Regions from separate parts of the Priestia sp. SB1 genome, predicted to be linked through region 3. Evidence: riboswitches for the same ligand, from Rfam matches in the RefSeq annotation. Region 3 holds a riboswitch; each other region holds the start of a gene.
What was found. A riboswitch is a leader RNA that binds a small molecule or an ion and turns the genes downstream of it on or off. The one in region 3 is predicted to bind thiamine pyrophosphate.

Region 1: linked by a shared signal. The riboswitch ahead of WKH56_RS13790 (acetylornithine deacetylase) and the one ahead of thiM (hydroxyethylthiazole kinase) in region 3 are both predicted to bind thiamine pyrophosphate.
Region 2: linked by a shared signal. The riboswitch ahead of WKH56_RS31620 (thiamine phosphate synthase) and the one ahead of thiM (hydroxyethylthiazole kinase) in region 3 are both predicted to bind thiamine pyrophosphate.

The regions. Positions count from the first base shown of each region.
Region 1 covers NZ_JBBJSS010000003.1:639,441-646,824, forward strand. The annotation lists gene WKH56_RS13780 (ABC transporter ATP-binding protein) at 1-634, opposite strand, end outside; gene tenA (thiaminase II) at 627-1,298, opposite strand; gene WKH56_RS13790 (acetylornithine deacetylase) at 1,304-2,581, opposite strand; TPP riboswitch at 2,696-2,798, opposite strand; gene WKH56_RS13795 (MupG family TIM beta-alpha barrel fold protein) at 3,021-4,031, opposite strand; gene WKH56_RS13800 (PTS transporter subunit EIIC) at 4,028-5,389, opposite strand; gene WKH56_RS13805 (MurR/RpiR family transcriptional regulator) at 5,479-6,333, opposite strand; partial or broken gene WKH56_RS13810 (N-acetylmuramic acid 6-phosphate etherase family protein) at 6,305-6,706, opposite strand; gene WKH56_RS13815 (FAS1-like dehydratase domain-containing protein) at 6,985-7,362, opposite strand.
Region 2 covers NZ_JBBJSS010000012.1:71,249-78,632, reverse strand. The annotation lists gene thiD (bifunctional hydroxymethylpyrimidine kinase/phosphomethylpyrimidine kinase) at 1-664, opposite strand, end outside; gene WKH56_RS31640 (thiazole biosynthesis adenylyltransferase ThiF) at 687-1,706, opposite strand; gene WKH56_RS31635 (thiazole synthase) at 1,703-2,470, opposite strand; gene thiS (sulfur carrier protein ThiS) at 2,476-2,679, opposite strand; gene thiO (glycine oxidase ThiO) at 2,676-3,803, opposite strand; gene WKH56_RS31620 (thiamine phosphate synthase) at 3,787-4,410, opposite strand; TPP riboswitch at 4,532-4,633, opposite strand; gene WKH56_RS31615 (hypothetical protein) at 4,792-5,007, opposite strand; gene crcB (fluoride efflux transporter CrcB) at 5,059-5,445, opposite strand; gene WKH56_RS31605 (fluoride efflux transporter FluC) at 5,446-5,862, opposite strand; gene WKH56_RS31600 (amino acid ABC transporter substrate-binding protein) at 6,186-7,007, shown strand; gene WKH56_RS31595 (amino acid ABC transporter permease) at 6,991-7,384, shown strand, end outside.
Region 3 covers NZ_JBBJSS010000004.1:531,617-539,000, forward strand. The annotation lists gene WKH56_RS17865 (hypothetical protein) at 139-759, shown strand; RNA gene ssrS (6S RNA) at 869-1,046, shown strand; gene WKH56_RS17875 (pyridoxamine 5'-phosphate oxidase family protein) at 1,194-1,622, shown strand; gene thiE (thiamine phosphate synthase) at 1,650-2,294, opposite strand; gene thiM (hydroxyethylthiazole kinase) at 2,308-3,114, opposite strand; TPP riboswitch at 3,190-3,298, opposite strand; gene WKH56_RS17890 (MFS transporter) at 3,475-4,692, opposite strand; gene WKH56_RS17895 (TetR/AcrR family transcriptional regulator) at 4,789-5,388, opposite strand; gene WKH56_RS17900 (GNAT family N-acetyltransferase) at 5,650-6,111, opposite strand; gene WKH56_RS17905 (hypothetical protein) at 6,285-6,791, shown strand; gene WKH56_RS17910 (UDP-N-acetylmuramoyl-L-alanyl-D-glutamate--2,6-diaminopimelate ligase) at 6,889-7,384, opposite strand, start outside.

The sequences.
Region 1 (7,384 bases), on a different contig from region 3:
GCTTGTCTGAAAAGATAAAAATGCGATCTGATAAAAAAAGCGCTTCATTGACGTCATGAGTGATAAATAAGATGCTATGCTTACGCTTTTGCCATTGGTCAAGCAGCCATTCCTGCATCGATAAACGTGTGATTGCATCAAGTGCACTAAAAGGCTCATCTAAAAGCAGCACGTTAGAACCGCTTAATACCGTCCGAAGAAAAGAAACGCGCTGCTTCATCCCTCCGGATAAATCACTTGGAAAACGGTTTTCATACCCTTTTAGGCCAAACTCTTCAAGCAGCTGAGACACTTGCTTATGAGCACTTGCTTTTGATACATTGTGAAGCTCAAGAGGCAGTGCTGCATTGTCTAGAATCGTACGCCACGGAAGCAGCAAATCTTGCTGCGGCATATAGCCTACTTTTCCTAGTCGCTTTTCATAAGACTTTCCGTTAATCACGATATCGCCTTCACTCTGCTGTTCAAGACCTGTAATAAGACGAAACAACGTACTTTTCCCAGAGCCGCTCGCTCCAACGATACTGACAAACTCGCCTTCTTTCACGTCTAAGTTTAATGATTTTAAAATCGCTTGATCACCGTTCTTGTACGTAAAACTGACGTTTTGAAAAGATAACACAGACCTATTCATGAATTGGCCACATCGCTTCGTTATAAGCCATATCCCAGAACATATACTCAAAACGCGTCGTATTCAAGAAAATTTCTTCAAGCTTTTCTAATTCCACTTCTGATTTATCTTCAGTAAGTGAGTCAAATAAATTGATACACCATGTCGCCAGTTCTCCAAATTCTTCTGAGCTGTACATTTCAATCCACTCACGGTAAAACTCATTGTTAGCTCCAGGCTTTTCACTAAGTTCTTTTCCTATTTCCCAGTAGCTCCACATACAAGGCAAAAGAGCGGCTACTAATTCAGCTAATGTTCCACTTTGACCAACGTGCAGCATATAGTGCGTGTATGCAAGCGTTGTAGGAGATGGCTGCGCTTTTTCTAATTCTTTTTCGCTGATTTCAAATCTCTTGGCATACTCACGGTGCAGACTCATTTCTTCGTTTAATGTAGAGTCTAAAAGGGCTGCAAATTTCCCCATCGTTTGAAGATCGGTAGCTTTCATGGCTCCAATCGCAAATAATTTGGCATAATCAATTAGGTAAAGGTAATCTTGAATCATGTAGAAGCGAAACTTCTCCTTTTCAAGCGTTCCATCTCCCATCCCCTGTACGAAGGGATGATTATGATTTTGACGCCAAATAGGCTGCAGCTTTTCGTATAATCGTTCACTAAATTTCATGATGATCACTCCTTATGCGTATGCAGCCACGTATAAATGAACTGCACTATCACTTTTGTATATTGAACAAGCTGATTAATATCTAATTGTTCGTTCACAGCATGTGCATTTGCTAAATTTCCCGGACCGTAAATAGCGGCGGGAATTCCCGCATCAGCTAGCCATCCCCCGTCTGTTACGCTAGTTGACACATCAATTGGAGGCTTTTTCCCTTCCATTTGTTCATGAGTATTTGCAAGCAGCTGCACTCCTGCATGATTTTCATCAATTTCTAATGACGGAAAGATTTCTCCTCTGTCTTCAATCATTGATGTGCCTCCCCATTCAAAGGTTGGCAGATTATCTTTTAACCATGGATCTGCTTTTGCAATAGCTATAATATATTCTTCCACTTCTTTTGATACTTGGTCGTACGATTCATTAGGATAATAGTGAACGGTGATCCACAGCCTGCATTCATCTGCAATAAAAGCAGCATGTCTTCCGCCTTCGATTACTGCTGGATTAATCGTATTTGTCCCTGGCAAAAATCCTGGATAGCTCTTTGTAACAGCCCAGTGACGCTCCAATTCTTGTAGCCCTCCGATCACTTTTGCCATCTTTTCAATAGCGCTTGCGGCTAACAGCCCTCCTCCAGCATGAATCATACTTCGGCGTGTACCGTCATGATAGGTTTTACTGCTTTTTATCGTAATCCATCCCGTGATCACTCCGCCTTGACCTTGAATATGTAAATCACTTGTATCGACTACAAGCGCAAAATCAGCTGTATACCCTTTCTGACAGCATTGCAGCGTACCTGCCTCTCCTACTTCTTCTCCTACAACGGATTCAAAAATCAAGTCTCCTGGCAGCTCGATTCCTGTTTCTGTTAAAAGCTGAACTGCAAATAATGCTCCCGCCAAACCGCCTTTCATATCAGCAACTCCGCGTCCAATTATCATATTGTCTTTCACAACAGCTTCAAACGGATTGGTTTCCCAATTTTCATTTTCTTGTACCTCAGCAACATCCATATGGCCGTTAATAATCAAGCTTTGATAGTCAGCCGATTTTTGTCCTTTTAACGTTCCCACTACGATAGGGTCGTTAGAATATAAGTCCCACATATCAATGGAAAAACCGCAGTTTTTAAGAAAATCCGCTACGTACAGCTGCGCTTCATGAGAATTTCGTGCAGGAGGCGCTGGCGTTTTATACGAAACAAGCGTTGTTAATAACTGGATTAACTCTCCTTTGCGCTCCTCTACCTGTTTGACAAGCAAATCAATTGTTTCTTTCATGTATGACACCTTCCTTTACGCATAAAAAAACACTTCTTTCGCAGGAAAGAAGTGTTTTTGTTTATGTACACAAAATTATTATAACGAGTTCGTAAGGAAATCCCATACAAAACATCCATTACAATACCTCTTTCCTACGCTAGTATTACCTAGTTCAGGTTATAAGGGTTAAGACTTATCGTCTCTCTCAGCTTCGAAAGCACCCCTAGTGGTGTTGTATCTCTATGAAATTAATCTATTATCATATGTTTACCTGTAATAGTTTTATCATAGTAAAGCGTTTTATTCAATAGAAAGGTTCATGATATGGTAATGAAAATAGTTTCCTTTTTAGTAGTAAAAGAAAAAGCACACACCTTTTTCATGCAGTGTGTGCTCTTTGTTTTTGTGACATTACTAGTTAGCTATTGGCTTCTTTAAAAATACACCGTTTTTTCCTTCAGACAGTAATAAGCTCAAGCTTTTGCCCCGGTCTCACTAATGAAAGCAGCTCGTGATCTTCTTCTATTACATACCCAATCACATTCACATTAGCATTTGCAGACAAATTCCTTTTAGCTATTTGAACCTCTCCTCTATAACGTCCGTAGCCATCATTGTCCATTGTAATTGCTCCGATTCTGCGTTCTACTGTATGAAATGGCAGCACTGGTTTTACAGATCGTGTATCAACCAATCGCAGAACGTCTCTTGATACATCCGGACGCACGCTGTACGTTCCCTGTATATGAGGTGAACGAATGCGTAGCGGAATAATGCGGTTTTCTTGATATTGAACTAAACGTTTTAATAAATTTGAACTGGCGTATGGATCTCCAATATAAACCTCCGTTACTCCGCATCCGTATAAATCTACTGCAGAGGTAAAAGGACATTTATTACGGTCTTTTTCTCTAGTAGGAAGTCCTTGATAAATAGGTCCTCTCTTTTCGCCTTCTCCAGGAATATAAGCACAAACTGGAATACGAAGTTCATTAAATAAATCTGTCTGCTGTTGAAAAAACGTTTCTTCAAGCCCTGTTTCAGGCCGCGGATAAAAATTATGCCAAGCAAGCAGCTGATGATGATGAAGACCTGCAGATAATAGCGCTTCTATTTCTAGTTTTGACACTGTACTTGCATTAAGGGCAATATAAAACTCATCCGCAAGTAAAATCGTTTCTTCTACGCTAAAGCCATCGTCTAGTCTAATACCTGATACGCCAAGTGAAGATAGAGTCATAAGGCTTTCGATACCTAAATGAACCGGTGTATGCTTAGATACATCTGCATACACGCTTATTCCACAATCTCTAGCCACATGAAGCAATTCTTTTGCCCGTTCAGCCAAATCTCCTTTTTCCTCTGGAATGTGAAGTGAAGTGAATGCGCGTGTAACGCCGCATTCACTCGCTTCTACTAATCTTTGTTTGGCATCTCTATCGTTCAAATAAAATGAAATGCCAATCATTCAAACTCCCTCGCCATTTCATCGTTAAATCCAAAGAAATAGGTACAAATAAAGCCTGCTGCGTAAGCAATAACTAATCCAAGTAAATAAAGAAGAATTTGATGCGCATGAACTAAAAACGTAAGCGGCAAACCCGATACTCCCACTGCTACAGTTGCAATATGGAAGTGCGCCTGAAACGCTCCGCCGATTCCAGCTCCAAGACAAGCGGTTAAAAATGGACGCCCTAAAGGAAGTGTGACTCCAAAAATAAGCGGCTCTCCGATTCCCAGCAGCCCTGAAGGAAGTGCGCCTCCAATTGCTCGCTTTAAGCGTTTTTTCTTTGTTTTGATATAAATAGCAAAAGCTGCACCAACCTGACCGGCTCCGCCCATTGCTAGTATAGGAAGAAGCGGATCATCTCCAATCGAATTAATAAGCTCTAAATGGACCGGAGTAAGACCTTGATGCAGTCCTGTAATAACGAGCGGCAAAAACGTTGCCCCTAAAACAAAGCCTGCTACAACTCCTCCAACCTCTAAAACTCCTAAAAGACCTTTTGTGATTCCATCTGAAATGAAGCCGCCAATTGGCATGAATACCACATACGTAATAATTCCTGTAATTAACACCGTAACGGTTGGTGTAATAATAATATCCAGTGACTGTGGGACAAATTTACGTACTCGTTTTTCTAACACGGCCATAAAGATTGCTGCAAGCAGCACTCCTATTAAGCCCCCACGCCCCGGCAAAAGTGCTTCACCAAAAAGTTTAATATCAGCTACGGCAGGATTAATGACTAAAATGCCCGCTAAGCCTCCTAGAGCTGGCGAACCACCAAATTCTTTTGCTGCATTAATACCTACTAAAATACCAAGATAGGCAAATAAACCGCTTCCGATAACGGTTAAAAGAATAGCAATCTGTGAATCTGCCGGAAGCCACTTCGCCTGCACAGCTGCTTTTGTCACTCCGGTAATAAGTCCAGATGCTACAAGAGCAGGTATCAACGGAATAAAAATACTTGCAATTCGGCGAAGCAACAGCTTAAACGGAGTTGCATTTTTTTCTTTCAGCTCCGATTTCCGCTGTGCTGCACGATCTTCTAAGTTAATACCGCCGGATTCATCAATTAACTTTCCAAATTCTTCTGTTACTTTGTTCACTTTGCCCGGCCCAATAATGATTTGCAGCGTTTCTTCTTCCACTAATCCGAGCACGCCTTCAAGTTTTCGTATATCTGCCTTTTTAACAATTGAATCATCTTTTATAGTCACACGCAGCCGCGTCATGCAATGCGTATACGCTTCAATATTGGATGCTCCCCCAAGCATCTCCAAAACAGCCTTTGCTAATTGATGATTATCTAAAGACATGTTAATCCCCCCTTGTATTTTCCTCTTAGATGGATACGCCACTGAGGAAACAGACCACAAAACCCCCTTTTTGTAATCGTTTTCTTTTTTTATTTCTTATCTTTCAAAAACTGAATGGCATCTCTTGTTTTGTCAATATACTCAATCGTCTGGTCGTACTGCTGCGCTGCAATACTTAAAAATAAAACATCAATCACATAAAGCTGGGCTAAACGAGACGATGTTGCTGCGCTTCGAAACGGCGCTTCTTGAGAATAAGACGTATACAAACAAATATCTGCTAAAGACGAAACGGTAGACTGTCCGTACTTAGTTAAGCTAATCGTCTTTACTCCGCGATTTTTAGCTAAAGATAAGACGTTGCTTACTTCAGGAGTCTCTCCTGAAAAAGAAATACCCACAACTACATCGTCTTTACTTGCATTTGCGATGAGTGTAGCTGCTAAATGGCTATCCGCAAAAGCCGTCGCATTTTTATTAATTCGAAGAAATTTTTGCTGCGCATCTATAGCAATAATATGTGAAGCACCAATTCCGAAAAAATGAATGTTTTTTGCTCCAATCAGCGCCAAAACAGCCCGCTCTACTTCTTTATAATTCACAAGCTCAGCCGTATCACTTAGACTTTGAATGCTGTTGCTTGCCGTTTTTTTGACAATAGATTGAATTGTTTCATTTGTTTCAATATCACGGTATCCTTGTTCTGTATCTTTAGCTAAATCACCGGCTACTCTAACCTTTAATTCTTGAAAGCCGCTAACCCCGATAGATTTACACAAACGAATAACAGCAGCACTGCTCGCATTCGCTAGTCTTCCTAGTTCCCCAGCCGTACTGTTTACCACAGTATGCGGGTTGTTTAAAATATATTCAGCAATTTTCCGCTCCGAATCTGGAAGCTTAGCCACCGTATTTTTAATCATTGTTAATCCGCCTGTTGACATCGTTTCTCTCCTTACATACGTAATATTTAATCTCTCTTCTTACATAACCGTCCGCATTATTCAGTAATATCTTCGCGGTGTCATAATTTTCGTTTGTTTTGAACATAACCACTGCTGTTTTTATCTCATTATTTGCTTCTTCGAGCGTTTGACTTGCCTGACCATAAAAAACACCAGTAATTTCACAAATAATACCTATCATTAAGTTTTCATAGACTTTTCCTATTTTAATCATAGCCGCGGTGGAAATCATGTTGAGAATCATTTTGTGAGTGCTTGCTGCTTTTAACCTTGTGGAACCCGTTAGCACTTCTGGACCTACTACCAACTCAATACTATGGTCCGCTGCTTTTCCAATAAGAGAACTACCATTTATTCATTACGTTTAAAATTTCTTTTTTACTAGACGCATCTATCTTCATTGTCTACTCGTTTTGAGACTCTGTGGTTAACAACGTAAGCTGTTCATTCACCTTTTTAGCTCCTTTTTAATCTTGTAGTAAAGTTATGGTTATTATAATCTCTTTAAAATATAATTTCAATAATTTTATTTATTTTTAAAATTATGTTTTAAAAATAACATAAAAAAAGCCACGAATCCGTGACTTTTTTAACAACCTTCATAACTTATTTTTTGTTAGCGCTTTCATTTCAATCTCTTATAATTCCATTACTTGTCCCTATCAGTACTTCTTTACCTTGTTGATTTCGATACACTGATTTGATTTTCACTTTTTGAAAACCATCTGCTTTTTCTACTTCAGTTAATATACATTCACAGGTAACTGTATCTCCTGCAAAAACTGGACGAAGAAATTCACTCACCATTTCTCTTGCAATGTAGTTTAAGTCTCCCCCTATCTTTGTCCCAATACTAGCAGTCATAAGCCCATGTACCATTAGCCGCCCTTTTTCGTCACGTTCTATATGATGTTTGCCCCGGTCTCCAGTCATCTCCGCAAACTGCATGATTTCTTCCTCTTGAAACGTTCTTTGCCACGTAAATGTATCTCCTGCTTTACATTCCATCTTATCCCTCCCCTTAAGGTTA
Region 2 (7,384 bases), on a different contig from region 3:
GTTCAGCCGTGACGCAAGCAGCAAACGTGCATCCCGTCCCGTGTGTATGCTTTGTATTCATCTTTTCATGCTTGATTTCAACATACGTATGACCATCATACACTAGATCAATCATATCCTGATGAGATTGGTCATGTCCGCCTTTAATTACCACGTGCTTTACACCTAGCTCATGCATCTGTTTTGCCGCTTCTTTTCTGTCTTCAATCGTGTGAATTTCTTTCCCCGTGATGACTTCCGCCTCCGGTATGTTCGGCGTAATGACTTCACAAAGGGGCAATAATTCTTTTAGCGCCTGTATAGCTTCTCTTTGAAGAAGAGATTGACCGCCTTTTGCAATCATAACGGGATCAACTACAACATTTTGCAGTCCGTGCTGTTTGATTTTACGAGCCACTGCGTAAATAATATCAGCACTGAACAACATACCTGTCTTCACTGCATTAGGAAATAAGTCAGTCGCAATTGAATCTAACTGCGTTTCAACTGCTTCTACTTCTAAAGGATAAACTCCTTGAACGCCAACTGTATTTTGTGCAGTCACAGCTGTAATAACAGACATGCCAAAAACGTCACGCTCTTGAAATGTTTTTAAATCTGCTTGAATGCCCGCTCCTCCACCGCTGTCTGATCCAGCAATGGTTAATGCTTTTGGTACTGTCATGCTTGAAACCTCCATCTCTTTCTTACCCAATATACCGATGATAAAGTGACTTTGCTTCTACTATATCGTTTGTTCCATGGACAAAGACGCGCCCATCTTGAAACATCACTAAACGGTAATCATCTACATAAAAAGAAAGCAGATACGGATTTTGTTCAATTTTATATCCTTTTTCTTTTAATCGTTCACCTAAAGACTGCAGTGGCTGCTTGGCTGATTTGCCCGGACGGATTTGTACCGTGTTTCTTCCGCATAGCACAGCTGTTTTCGTTTGATTTTCATATTGTAAAAAGGGATACGTTTGTTCACTGCCGCATGAGCGGCAAGCAGATTTGCGAAATACGTTCACATTGATGCTCGTATACTCATTTTTCCATACGTCAAACGAAACAAGTTCCCTCCTGAGCGCATTCCAGTCTCCAACTAATATTTTTAACACCTCTGTTACTTGATGAGCGACTACCATTTGTACAGCAGGACTAATAATCCCCACTGTATCACATGTTAATCCTCCAAGCGGTACAGATTCAAGCAAACAGGATAAACACGGTGTTTCACTTGGTATGATAGTATAACTAATTCCGTAACTTCCTACACATGCTCCGTAAATCCAAGGAATATCATATTTTTGTGATAAATCATTCATTACAAGGCGTGTGTCAAAATTATCGGTTGCATCAATCATAACATCTACCCCCTCAACAAGCTGTTCTAAAACTTGAGGGGTACCGTCCGCTACGTGGGCTTCTACTTTTACATCATGATTAATATCGTGAAGCCTTTTTTTAGCGGCAACTGCTTTTGGGATTCTTTTATCAGCATCTTTTTCACTATACAATTGCTGACGCTGAAGGTTGCTCCACTCTACATAATCGCGGTCAATGAGCGTTATTTTCTTTACTCCCGCTCGTGCAAGGGCCTCGGCGTTCCCTGTTCCAAGAGCACCTGCTCCTACAATCAGAACATGCTTTTCTTGAATTTGCTGCTGTCCGCCTTTTCCAATAGGTTGAAACAATTCTTGGCGGGAATAACGATTAATCAACCGATACTCATCCCTTCTGTTGGACTGCTTGCCGTTGCATATTGTTTCTTTTCAATACGTCCTGCTTCAAATGCTGCTCTTCCTGCCTCAATCGCTAGCTTCATAGCACGAGCCATTTTCACAGGATCTTTTGCTCCTGAAACAGCTGTATTTAATAACACACCATCTGCTCCTAGCTCCATAGCTTGAGCTGCGTCTGAAGCCGTTCCAATACCTGCATCTACAATTACTGGAACGGTTGATTGTTCAATGATAAAACGCATGTTCAACGGATTAATAATACCTTGACCTGAACCGATAGGCGACGCTCCTGGCATAATGGCATGTACGCCTAACTCCTCTAAACGACGCGCAAGTAAAACATCATCTGATGTGTAAGGTAAAACGGTAAAGCCCTCTTTTAACAGTTCTTCACTAGCTTTTAATGTTTCAACTGGATCAGGAAGCAGCGTCTTATCACATCCAATTACTTCTACTTTCACCATGTCACAAAGTCCAGAAGCCTTTGCTAATTTAGCAATACGTACGGCCTCTTCTGCATTTTTTGCTCCAGCAGTGTTAGGCAAAAGAGTGAAACGCTTCACATCAAGTGCTTCTAATAAATTAGGCTGATTTTGATCAAAAATATCCATTCGTCTAACAGCAAATGTTAAAATTTCTGTTTCCGACTCTTCTACCGCTTGACGCTGAGTCGTAAAGTCCGGAAATTTCCCTGTTCCTAATAATAAACGTGAATTAAATGTATATTGTCCAATTTTTAACATACTCTTCATCCTCCTCCAACAAATGAAACAACTTCTAATGTATCTCCATCTTTTAAGCATGCATCGCTATGTTCTTCTTTTTGCAAAATATTCTTGTTTAATTCAACAATTACAACTCGCTCATGCAGACTCTGAGCCTGCAGCAAGTGCTCGACCGTTTCAATTTCATCTCCGACAGTGACGGTCTTACCGTTAATAATTAGATTCAATGAACTCCCTCCATTGCTCTCGTTAGCTGAAATGATGTAAAGAATGAATGATTTGGCTTTTTCCCTAACAAAGCATCAGCCATAATTTTTCCAGTTGCAGCGCTTAATAAAATACCGTTTCGGTAGTGGCCAAAAGCCATGTGCAGATTCGCTATTTCAGGGTGCTCTCCTAAATAAGGCCAGCCATCATTTGTTTGTGGACGAAGACCAGCCCATGCTTTTTCAAATGTGGCTTCTTTAATGGCCGGCAGAAGCGCAGAAGCTTTATTCAGCAAAAATTGAATACCTTGTGCAGAAACGGTCTTAGTAAAATCATGCTGCAGCTTAGTTGCCCCGATTACGATTCTTCCACCAGTCTTAGGGACTAAGTAAAAACCTTCATCTAAAAAAATCGTTTTAGAAAGCAGGGGCTTATGACTTTGCAGAGCAATACACTCTCCTTTTACAGGAAACACCTCGCCTAAATGTTCAGAAGAAATAAAGCGTTTAGCCCATGAGCCTGCTGCAATCACTACTTTTTCTCCATAAAAAGAGCCTTTGGACGTCTGTACCCCTTTTACTGTTTCATTTTCCATAATAAGAGAGTGAACGTCACAGTATTCAAATACATCTGCTCCGTGATACAAGGCTCCATGAGCAAGAGCTTGTGTTAACTTAGCCGGAGCTAGCTGGCCGTCTCCCGGTATTGTAATGGCTCCGTATATGTCTGGAGAGAGCCCGGGTTCTAACAAACGCGCTTCTTTTACATCGATCCATCTTACATCTTTGTCCCACCGGTGGTGCTGAGCGGCTTTTTTCTTTAATACGTGTGCATCTTCTTCTGTTACAGCGACTTTTAATAAGCCTTTTTGAATGAGCTCTACGTCGATAGCCGTTTTTTCTTTTAGTTCCTTCACCAGTTCAGGAAACATGCTTCTGCTCTTAATAGCAAGGTCTAAAAGAGGACCTTCTTCATCAATTTCAGCTTGAGCACCTAAAATACCAGCGGCTGCACTTGAAGCTTCACAACCAACTTGATTGCGTTCAAGAATAGCTACTGACGCTCCTTGTTTTGACAAATGATAAGCGATAGAAGAGCTGATTATACCTCCTCCGATTAACAGTACATCATAATGCTGCTTCATTTTCTCCACCTCCAGATGTCCATATATGAGAATATTGTTTAATCGCTTTCAGGGGATCTTGCGCAAGCATGACACCAGACATCACGGCTATACCGTGTGCTCCTGTTTGAAGTACCTCTTTGGCATTTACAGGTGTAATTCCTCCAATGGCAATAACCGGTATCTGCACAGCGTCTACTACTTCTTTTAGTGCCGCTATCCCTCGACTTTTTAATTCTTTTTTTGAATGTGTTGAATAAATATGTCCGTATAAAATGTAGTGAGCACCATCTTTTTCAGCTTCTAAAGCCTCTTCCACAGAGTGAACTGACTTTCCAACAATAAGAGAAGGAAATGCGTCTATAACAAACGAAACGTCTAAACTATGATAGGCAAGCTGTACACCTTTTGCTTTTAAAGCATGCGCTACATCAACTCGGTCATTCACAATAATTTTAGAGCGACAAAATGGTAGGCTTTCTAGTAAACATTGAATCTGCTTTGCCGTTTTCTTTTTTTCTCTAATATGAATGGCGCCCGCAAAAGGCGCGATAGCCGTTAAAATTTTTTGAAGCTCTTCGATTGGCTGCTTATCTGTTGTAATGACATGAAATTTAGGAATATCCACATGATCGAAACCTTTCCATTCAGAATAAAGAGAAATTTCAATCACTTCATCTTGTGCAGAGGGCTTTATTACATACAAAAAACCACTCTACAACGTAGAGTGGTTAGCATGCATCGTTATGTAAACATGATCGCCACTTCCCTACGCTGGTCCAAACCAGATCAGGTTCAAAGGGTCCGAAATACATCCGTCTCAGCTTCAAAAAGCTCCCCTAGTGATTGCTATTTATTGATTTTGTTTTTGCACTTAAAATTATAACACAACTAGATGTAAATACAATATCTCTTTATGCTCTTACGGCTCTCTTCCTTTTATAGATGTATCTTTTAAGCTTCTTTACTAAGAGGCCCGGCGCACCGAATCATTCTGCTTTTTATATAGTTAGTAATCGGTATAGTCGTCAAATTCTTCTTTGTCTTTTTCCTTTTTCCGATCCCATATAAACAGCAGGAGTAACATAATAAAAGTTAGAATATAAAAACCGTAAAAAATAAATGCCGCCACAACATTTATAAATAAAAATAAAAAACCAATGATCTGACCTGCAACAGCTACAATCAACAAAATGTATTTCCAAACTTCTGCTTTTCTATCCATTCTCTACTTCTCCGTCTTTTTGTTTTTCCCTACTAGAAACGTTCTCTTTACTTATAATAAAAACGTTCCTGCCAGTAAACCGACTGTAAATAAACCAACTGTTCCAAATGCTGAAATCCCCACGTACGCCAACATTTTCCGATAAGATTTTTCCCGAATTAACTGTACGGTTTCCACACTAAACGTTGAAAAAGTGGTAAAGGCACCAAAAAACCCAATGCCAATCATTAAAAATATTGAATCATCATAAGCATGACTCGGAACCTTTCCATAATAACTACCGTAAAAAAGACCAAGCCCAAACGCACCGAGCAAGTTTACAAACAGCATTGAGACTGGAAAAGGAGGGTTTGAAACTGTTTTTGTAACTTTTAAACCCAAAAGATAACGGCATATTCCTCCAGCTGCCCCGCCAAGTGCCAAGCTCACTATGCTCATTTACTTCACCTCATGTACTTTCACTAAATTTTTCCCTGCCGCTTCACCGCATAGATAGCCTGCTAAAGCAAGAAGGATTCCACCTACTAAAGAGACAATGACATAAATGGCTCCCCAAAATAAATGGTGCTGAGTGAGAGAAATGACGTCTCCTGCAAAGGTTGAATACGTTGTAAAACCGCCGCACACGCCAACTCCTAGTCCAAGCTTTATCCATTCTTTTGGCTTTTTCCACGCAAAAAATCCTGTTAATAGGCCTAGTATGAAGCTTCCTAATAGGTTTTCAATTACCGTTCCTATTGGATAGCCCGTATATAATAAGGAAATATTTAGCAAATAACGCGCATATGTACCAGCGATAGCACCAAAGGCAATTGAGATTAAGTTTATGGCTTTCATCATATCGCTCCGTTTCATAAATTCTTCTTTAAGTGTACCATAAGGAATTTATTTCTACCTTAACATTTAACTATATGTTTATTGCACCAAAAGTCATGAAAAAATGAAAGAGAAAATCGTCGCATGAAACTTCCTTTTTACTCCTCAAATATCCCTTAAAAATCCACTTAATCCAAATTTTAAAATCTTTCTGTATCCTTATGACAAACCGTGTATAGAAGGTATATTTCCCTTATTTTAAGTCACATTAATCGTATAAGTTTTTTTTGTTGACTTTTGCTGTGTTCTTGTTTAGTATCACAGAGTATCATTTCCTATCAGAATACTAGGGGGTTTAGAAAATGAAGAAATTTGCTGCACTTTTGTCGCTACTATTAGCTTTCACAGTTGTGCTTGCCGCATGCGGTTCTAGCTCAAAAAATGAAGCAAACAATGGAGACAATAAATCTTCACAAGAGGATTTATATAATAAAGTGAAAAAAGATGGCGTATTAACAATTGGAACTGAAGGTACATACCCTCCGTTCACTTTTCATGATGACAAACAAAAGCTAACTGGGTTTGATGTAGAATTGGCTCAAGAAGTAGCTAAACGTCTTGGCGTAAAAGCTGAGTTCAAAGAAACACAGTGGGATGGCATGTTTGCCGGATTAGATGCTAAACGCTTTGACATGATTGCTAATGAAGTGGGTATTCGTGAAGATCGTCAAAAGAAATACGATTTCTCTGACCCATACATCCAGTCAGGCGCCGTATTAATTGTTCGTAAAGACGAAAAAGATATCAAATCATTTAAAGATTTAAAAGGAAAAAAATCAGCACAGTCATTAACAAGTAACTACAAAGACATGGCTCAATCTTATGGTGCAAACATTACGAGTGCTGAAGGTTTTGCTCAAGCAGTAGAACTAATGAGCGCAAACCGTGTTGATGCTACAATCAACGATAAATTATCGTTCCTTGACTATAAGAAAAAGCACCCTAACGCACCTATCAAAATCGCGGATGAAAAATCCGATGGTGCTGCAAGCGGCTTTATGTTTAGAAAAGACAGCGGTAAGTTAGTGGATAAAGTAAACAAAGCATTGAAAGATATGAAAAAAGACGGAACATACGCAAAAATTTCTAAGAAATGGTTTGGCGAAGATGTTTCTCCTAAATAATATTTTTCCTGATGGAGAGCGATTGAATCAATTGATTTCAATCGCTCAATCATCTCTCTTACCAATGCTAAAGGGAGCTATTCAATATTCTATTCCACTAACATTAATCACGTTTGTACTCGGTATCATTTTAGCTGTCTTAACAGCCTTGGCTCGTTTATCATCTATAAAAGTTTTAAATATAATTGCGCGCATCTATGTATCGATTATTCGAGGTACACCGCTGCTTGTGCAATTATTTATTATTTTCTACGGCTTACCCAATTTAGATATAACAATTGACCCATTTATCTCTGCTATTATTGGATTTTCATTAAGTGTAGGTGCGTATGCATCTGAAATTATCCGAGCAGCGATTCAATCTATTCCTAAAGGAC
Region 3 (7,384 bases):
ATACACGCACATGTCTTTAGTGTAATATTACACCTAATTAAAGAAGAGTTTCAAGCGTTTCCCTTCATCACAAAACGGGGAAATATACTGAAATGGTTTTTGTATACTAAAACAATTAAAAGGAGTTGAGAATATGTAATGTACATCATTGTATGGACTATGCTTGTACTATACGCCTTTCTGCTAGCTCCGGGAGCAAGCGCCGCTGATGATATGCTGTTTAAAAACCTTGTCACAGGAAATTTTCAACAGGTAGATCCGCTCGTAGTCATGGTATTCTCTTTTCTAGGGCTTTTCCCAGTATTATTCATGGTAATGATTTGTAAAAAAGATACGTACAAACTGCCTGGATGGCCATTTTCTCTCCTATCATTTGCGCTTGGAGCTTTTTCTCTTTTGTTCTATTATCATTGGAAAGGACAAAAAGTTCGAACACGTTCGCGTATTCCTTCACGTTTCATTGCCATCATTTCTTCTCGTCTATGGATTGGACTATGCTTAGCACTCACGATTGCTGGTTACGTATACGGACTATCCATAGGTTCAATAAGAGCTTATGAAGATGCTTTTATGCAGTCACAGCTTGTTAGCGTGATGACCGCTGATTTTTTTGTTTTAACGTGGCTTTCTTATTCCGTTATGACAAAAGAAAAGATAGCATCCCGGCCTTACCTTCTCTTATGTTTCATTCCAGTTGCGGGCCCTTTTTTTATTTTGTTACGGCATAACCGCCAAGATGTTAGAGAAGAAAAACTTTAAATAAAAGTCTTGCGTTCCATTCATTATTCCGTTATAATCATTTCTTGTACGATGAAAGTTGATTAATTAGAAAACATTTATATATCGGCATTTTATTTACATTTGTTATACATACCTGCGCTGTGCGTATACTCATGTTGTCTTAAACCTTTGAGTGTTAAAAGGGAGCTCAAAATTTAGCTGCAGATAGCACGCCCTTCTTGGGACGCTAAACCCGGCTATGAGGGCACCCACCTAGTAGATCTGGGTATTTAAGACACTTAGGGTTACGGCAGTGCGGGCTTATTTTTTAGTTAGCTGTAGCTAGCTTTTTTTATTTTTTTATTTATTAGTTTACATAATTATTTTATTGTTAACTTATATTTTTTTTAGACATGTATGTTTTATTTATCTTCGATTGAGGAACATAAAAAGTAATAAAGGAGATGGATAAAATGAATGAACAAAAAATTGCTAAAAAAGTAAATGAAGTATTAGAAGGAAATCGTGTAGGAACATTAGCCACAGTTGTAAACAACAAACCCCACTCTCGCTATATGACATTTTTCAGCGATGAAGATGGTATCGCTCTTTACACACCAACAAATATCAATACACATAAGGCAGAAGAAATCGAAGCCAATCCGAACGTGCACGTACTATTGGGCTACAGCGGCGAAGGATATGGCGATCAATACTTAGAATTATCCGGGACAGCTGTTCTTCGTACCGGTGATCAATTAAAAGGACGTATATGGAACGATCACATGAAAGAATGGTTTGACGGTCCAAATGACCCTGAGTATGTTGTTCTGGAAATTACACCAAACGAAATTCGCTTTATGAATGAAGGCGAAGAAACTCCTCAAACCGTTCAGCTATAATAAAAAAGCGCACACTGTGCGCTTTTTTTATTTTCCTACCGCTTCTTTCAATTGAGCTGCTTTTTCTTTTGGAGACGCTGCTAAGCTAATCGCGGTAATAATAGAAACACCATCTGCACCTGCTTCTACTACTTGTTTGGCATTTTCAGGCGTGATGCCACCGATTCCTACAATTGGAAAGTCAATATTCTGGTTTCGCACTTCTTCAATTAATTTTGTACCTTGCACTGCTTTTGCGTCTTTTTTTGTAGAAGTAGGAAAAACAGGTCCCATTCCTACATAATCCGCCCCGTCTTTTATCGCTTGCTGCAGCTCTTGTAAATTATGAACAGAGACGCCCACAATTCCTTTTCCTATTTTTTCTCGAACAATATGAGCTTTTTCATCTTCTTGTCCAATATGAACGCCATCTGCTTGTAAGCGGATCGCTAAGTCAAGATCATCATTCACAACAAAAGGAACGCTGTGCTGCTGACAAATTTGCTGAAGTTCTTTCGCCAGCTGATATTTCGCTTCTCCTGTTAAGGCACCCTCGCCTTTTTCACGAAATTGAAACACGGTAACGCCGCCTTCAATTGCTTCTTTTAATACTTCTTTCGGATCTTTTTTACAGTTATTGCTGCCCATTATAAAATAAACTTTCAGCAGCTTTTTAATTTCTTCGTTTGTCATTTTCCCGCTCCTTTTAACGTTGATGTACTCTTGCATATGATTCAATATCCTGTCCAGATAAAAGATGAAGCTGATTTAACAGCTCAATTTGAAAGCTCCCCGGCCCTTCTTCACCTTTTTTCGCTGCGGCGATTTCACCTGCCACTCCGTAAAAACTTAAAGCAGCAACACTTGCCTCGACATATTCTTTTTCTACAGCCGCGAAAGCTCCTATAATTGATGTCAGCAGACATCCAGTACCCGTCACCTTCGTAAATAACGGGTGACCGTTGTCTACTGTATACGTTGTGTTTCCATCGGTGATCACATCTTGTTTCCCCGTAATAACAATCACTGTATCTAATTTGTTCGCTGCTTTCTCAGCAAGTTCAATGACGTCTCCTTGCCCTTCTAATGAATCAACGCCTTTAATGAGCCATGACTCGCCTACTACATTCGCAACTTCAGCAGCGTTACCGCGAATAACGGCAATATTTAATTCTTCTACAAGCTGACGTGCCACTTCTGTACGAAACGGTGTCGCTCCGGCTCCTACAGGATCGAAAATAACCGGCACGCCGTTTTCATTTGCTGATTTTCCTGCTATTCTCATCGCTTCTACTTCTTGAGCCGTCAGTGTACCCATATTTAAGACAAGCGCTCCGGCGATTCGAGCCATATCAGCCACTTCTTCCTTCGCATAAGCCATAACAGGTGACGCTCCTATGGCAAGCAGTCCATTTGCTGTAAAATTGGTTACCACAACATTCGTAATATTATGAACAAGCGGACTTGTATCTCTTACTTTTTCTAATTGAGCTGAAATTTTACTAATATCCATGTTCTCTCACTCTTTTCATTTAGTTTTAACACTGCAAAAAAAAGACAAAAAAGCACCTTGCATGCGCAAAGTGCTTTGGTATGTACTCACATTCCCTGCGCTGGCATTATCCAACAGGTTCAAATGGTCAACAGGCGCCCCTGTACTCTCAGCCTGCCCCGCGCAAGCTCCCATACTATTTATTACTACGTTTAAAGTTTACTATTAACTTTTTTTATTTGCAACCATTTCACTGTTTTGCCCATAAAATAAAGCTTCGTTATAGGCTGAGTGGTGTTGTAAATCTTACAGCTTTACTAAAAGCATCATTAAAAGACCTCCAGTAAACTACTGGAGGTCTTCTATCTCCTAAAAATTCTATTATTTCTCTTGAATCGCTTGATTTCTCACAGCTGTTTTTCGGTCCTTCCCTGCTCTTAAAGATAAAAGAAAACAAAGCAGCAGTACAAGTGCAGCTGATACGTACGGATAATTAACGTTTATATCAAAGAGAAAGCCTGCGACAACGGGTCCAATAATATTCCCAAGACTTGTATAAGCAGAATTTAGTCCGGCTACATACCCTTGGTCGTCTTGTGCCATCATCGACATTTGCGTGCTTATTGCCGGACGTAAAATATCTGTTGCTAAAAAGACGATAAATGTTACAACAATAATAAGCCAGTACGTGTGCACAAATAGCGTAAGTAAAATAAAAAGTCCCGTCATCATCAAGCAAAACGAAATGACTCTTTTTTCACCGAACTTATTTAAAATCCAGCCAAAAATCGTAACCTGCACAACAGCCCCTGCAATAGAGCCAAACGTAATAACAAACGCAATATCTTTTGGCGTAAAGCTAAATTTATGATCAACAAATAGTGAAAAGATCGTTTCATAATTGGATAATCCAAACGATGTCACAAAAACGATAATTAAACTTAAAAAATAAGGTTCTTTGTAGGAATTCATAAGCTGCAGTAGCAGCCGATCTTCTTTTGGATTCTCATTGTTTGAAACAGCATGATCTTGTACAGGACGAGACTCCGGCAAAACAAAAAGCGTAATCACTGCAGCCAAGCCTCCTGCTACTGCGGCCATGTAAAACGGCACGCGCATGCCGTATTCAGCTAAAAAGCCTCCAATACCGGGCCCGATAATAAATCCTGTTGTAATCGCTGCCGTCACATAGCCCATTCCTTTAGCGCGTTCTTTAGCAGACGTCACGTCCGCTGTATAGGCCATAACAGCAGGCATAATAAGCGCGGCCCCGACCCCACCTAGCATTCTGGATACAAATAATAAAAGAGGTGTACTCACTGAACCAAAGAACCATTCAGACAGGGCAAAAACAATCATTCCCGCTACAATAATTTTCTTTCTCCCTAACGAATCGGATAATCGCCCCGCTAAAGGCGAAAACAGAAATTGAGTTAGTGAAAACACCGCTACTAAAAGCCCCATCACGCTGCCGTTGATATGAAGCTCCGTCATATAGGTTGGCATAATTGGAATAACGAGACCGATTCCCGTAAAGATAATAAAAATATTTAGCATGAGCAGCAAAATCGCCGCTCGATTTCTTAACAATAATGACATATAAACCTCCTGATTACAAAAATACTGAACGTTCGGTCTATAAAAATACAAAATAATGAGGGATTACTCATTGCCACAATAAGCATCCCCGCTTATTTAAGAAGACCTTGCTATAATTCCGTTTAAAAATACATCGATTGCTGAATGGTAAAGCTGCAGGGCATTTTCCGTACTCGTTTTTCGAGACATGCGGCTCATTCCAACAAACAGCCCTTCTAAAATTACTGCAAGCTGCTCTGCATTTTTATGAGAAAACTCGCCTTCATCGATGCCCTGTTGCAAAAGTTCCCGGTTAAACTCCACGTGTCGTTTCACCATCTCATCAATTCGCTCTTCGATGTCGCTGCCCTTTTCCTCGTTGTTAAAAAACTCATCGGCAGCTTTCGTAAGAGGATGATTCAAATCATCTAAAATGATTTGCTCCGCTATTCCAAAAAGCTTATCTCTTGTTGTTTTGTAAAGAGACTCTCTTTCTTTCCAGTTTCGTTCCCACTCAAGATCCCATTCGTCTATTAAATAAAGAAAAAGCCCTTCTTTACTTTTAAAGTGATAATAAATATTCCCTTTACTGCTTCCCGTAGCTTCTACAATTTCTTCAATAGATGTAGCTTTATAGCCTTTTTGAGAAAACAATGCTTTAGCGGCATCTGCCACTTTTCTTTTGGTTTGTTCACTTTGAAGCTTTTTTTTATTCAAGCTATTTCCACCGCCCCGTACATTTATTATTTATACTGAACATTCGTTTTGTATTATCTGACACCTATACTACATAGGAAAAACCTTTTTGTCTAGTGAGAAAACCTAGTTTATACCTTTTTATATGAATCATTACCAAAACAAAGCCTCCTAAAAAGGCTTTGCCTAAAAAGCTTACTTGCTAACAGGATAAATGACCGCTGCTTGCCCGCACAGTTTGCATACAAATAAACAAATCATCTGCGCCTTCTTTCCTGTCTTTTACTCATTCAATTTCTTTGTCATAAACACACTGTATGGATCTTCTTTGTAGGTAGAAAACGGTTCGCACTCGTAAAATCCAAAACTGGCGTATAGCTTTCTAGCCGGTTCAAAAGCGGGTGCGGATCCTGTTTCTAAGCTTAAGCGTCGGTACCCTCGTTTTTGCGCTTCATTTATTATGTACTGCAGCAGCTCTCTAGCAATTCCTTTCCGTAAATGAGCGGTAGCTGTTCGCATCGATTTAATTTCTCCGTGGTGCTCATCTAACTCTTTTACAGCTCCGCACCCTGCTAGCTGACTTCCTTCCCACACGCTCCAAAACGTAATATGACGTTGTTTTAAACTTTCAATATCTAGAGCATGAATACTTTCAGGGGGGGAATGTAAGTTCATTCCTTGAAGGTGAGAACTTACTAGCTCAATAACTTCATTGTTCGTTAAGTGGTCTCTTTTTATTTTAATCATCTTCTCTTCCTTCCTGCTACTAAAGGGTGGTCAACTACAAACCGACTTATGAATACATTCACTGTCGACCTTTAAAAATCCTTTTATACACTCCCTTCTTTTTCTCCAGTTATTAAAACAGACTTTGCCAAGCAGATGTTTCATACATTGTTAAACGGAGGTGAAATTCGTTGAAGAAAGTTTTATTTTGTCTTGTCCCTCTTTTGTTTTTATTATCCGCCTGCTTTAGTGATCCTGTTCAAGATGATTTAATCGATTATAACAATCAAGATTTAAAGAAAGCCGCTCAGCTTGAAAAAGAGGCGATTGACGCATACGATTCCGTTACAGGCGCTAACTACACAAGTGACGCTGTTATGTACGATACGATGACGAGTGAAGTCATTCCTACCTATCGTAAATTTGTTGACGAACTGGAAAACATCGATGTAGAAACCGACGATCTTCGAAAGGTTCATGAAGGCTATATAAAGGCTGCCAATACCCAGTATAATGCTTTTATTAAAATTGTCAGTGCTTTGGAAAAGCAGGACCGCAACCTTATTGCTGAGGCAAACGCTATGCTTGATGAAGCACGAAAAGGTATACGCGATTACAATGCAGCTATTAAAAAGCTGGCTAAAGAACATGATGTAAAAATTGAAGAACCAAAAACACAGCGCGAAAACAGCCTATAGTTTTGATGCAAAAAGAAGGTCTCTAAAAACAGTAAGAGACCTTCTTTCGTATGATGTTTCAATTTCTCCACGTTCGTTCAATAAATGAAGAAGAATATCAGGAAATATTGCTTAACGATGCATAATAAGAGGCAATAATGTCTTCATCTGAATGCGGAATTCCGTTTCCTTTTACAAGCTGAGCGCCGTTAATACAGCCGCTTGTAAGTAAAATAATATCATTCGCCTTTCCCAAAGAAAGCGACTTTAATACTCCTTCTGTTCGAGTAGGGGCGCGGTGAATATTACTTGCGCTCGGATTCGAAAAACCTGTCATCACTTGATCTACAATTACGTTGGGATCATGATAACCTGGGTGATCAACCGTTACGATAATTTCATCAGCTTTTCCTTCAATGGTACGCGCCATTTTAGGCATTTTATTAAAATCTCGAATGCCGATCCCTGCAATCATGACAATCAGCTGGTTATACTCCATCTTTTTTACTTCTTCTACCAAACGCGTAAGGGCAACGGGCGTATGGGCATAGTCTAAAATCACTTTTTGGTTATTAGGACCTTCTATCACCTGAAATCGCCCTTCTGGACTTTCC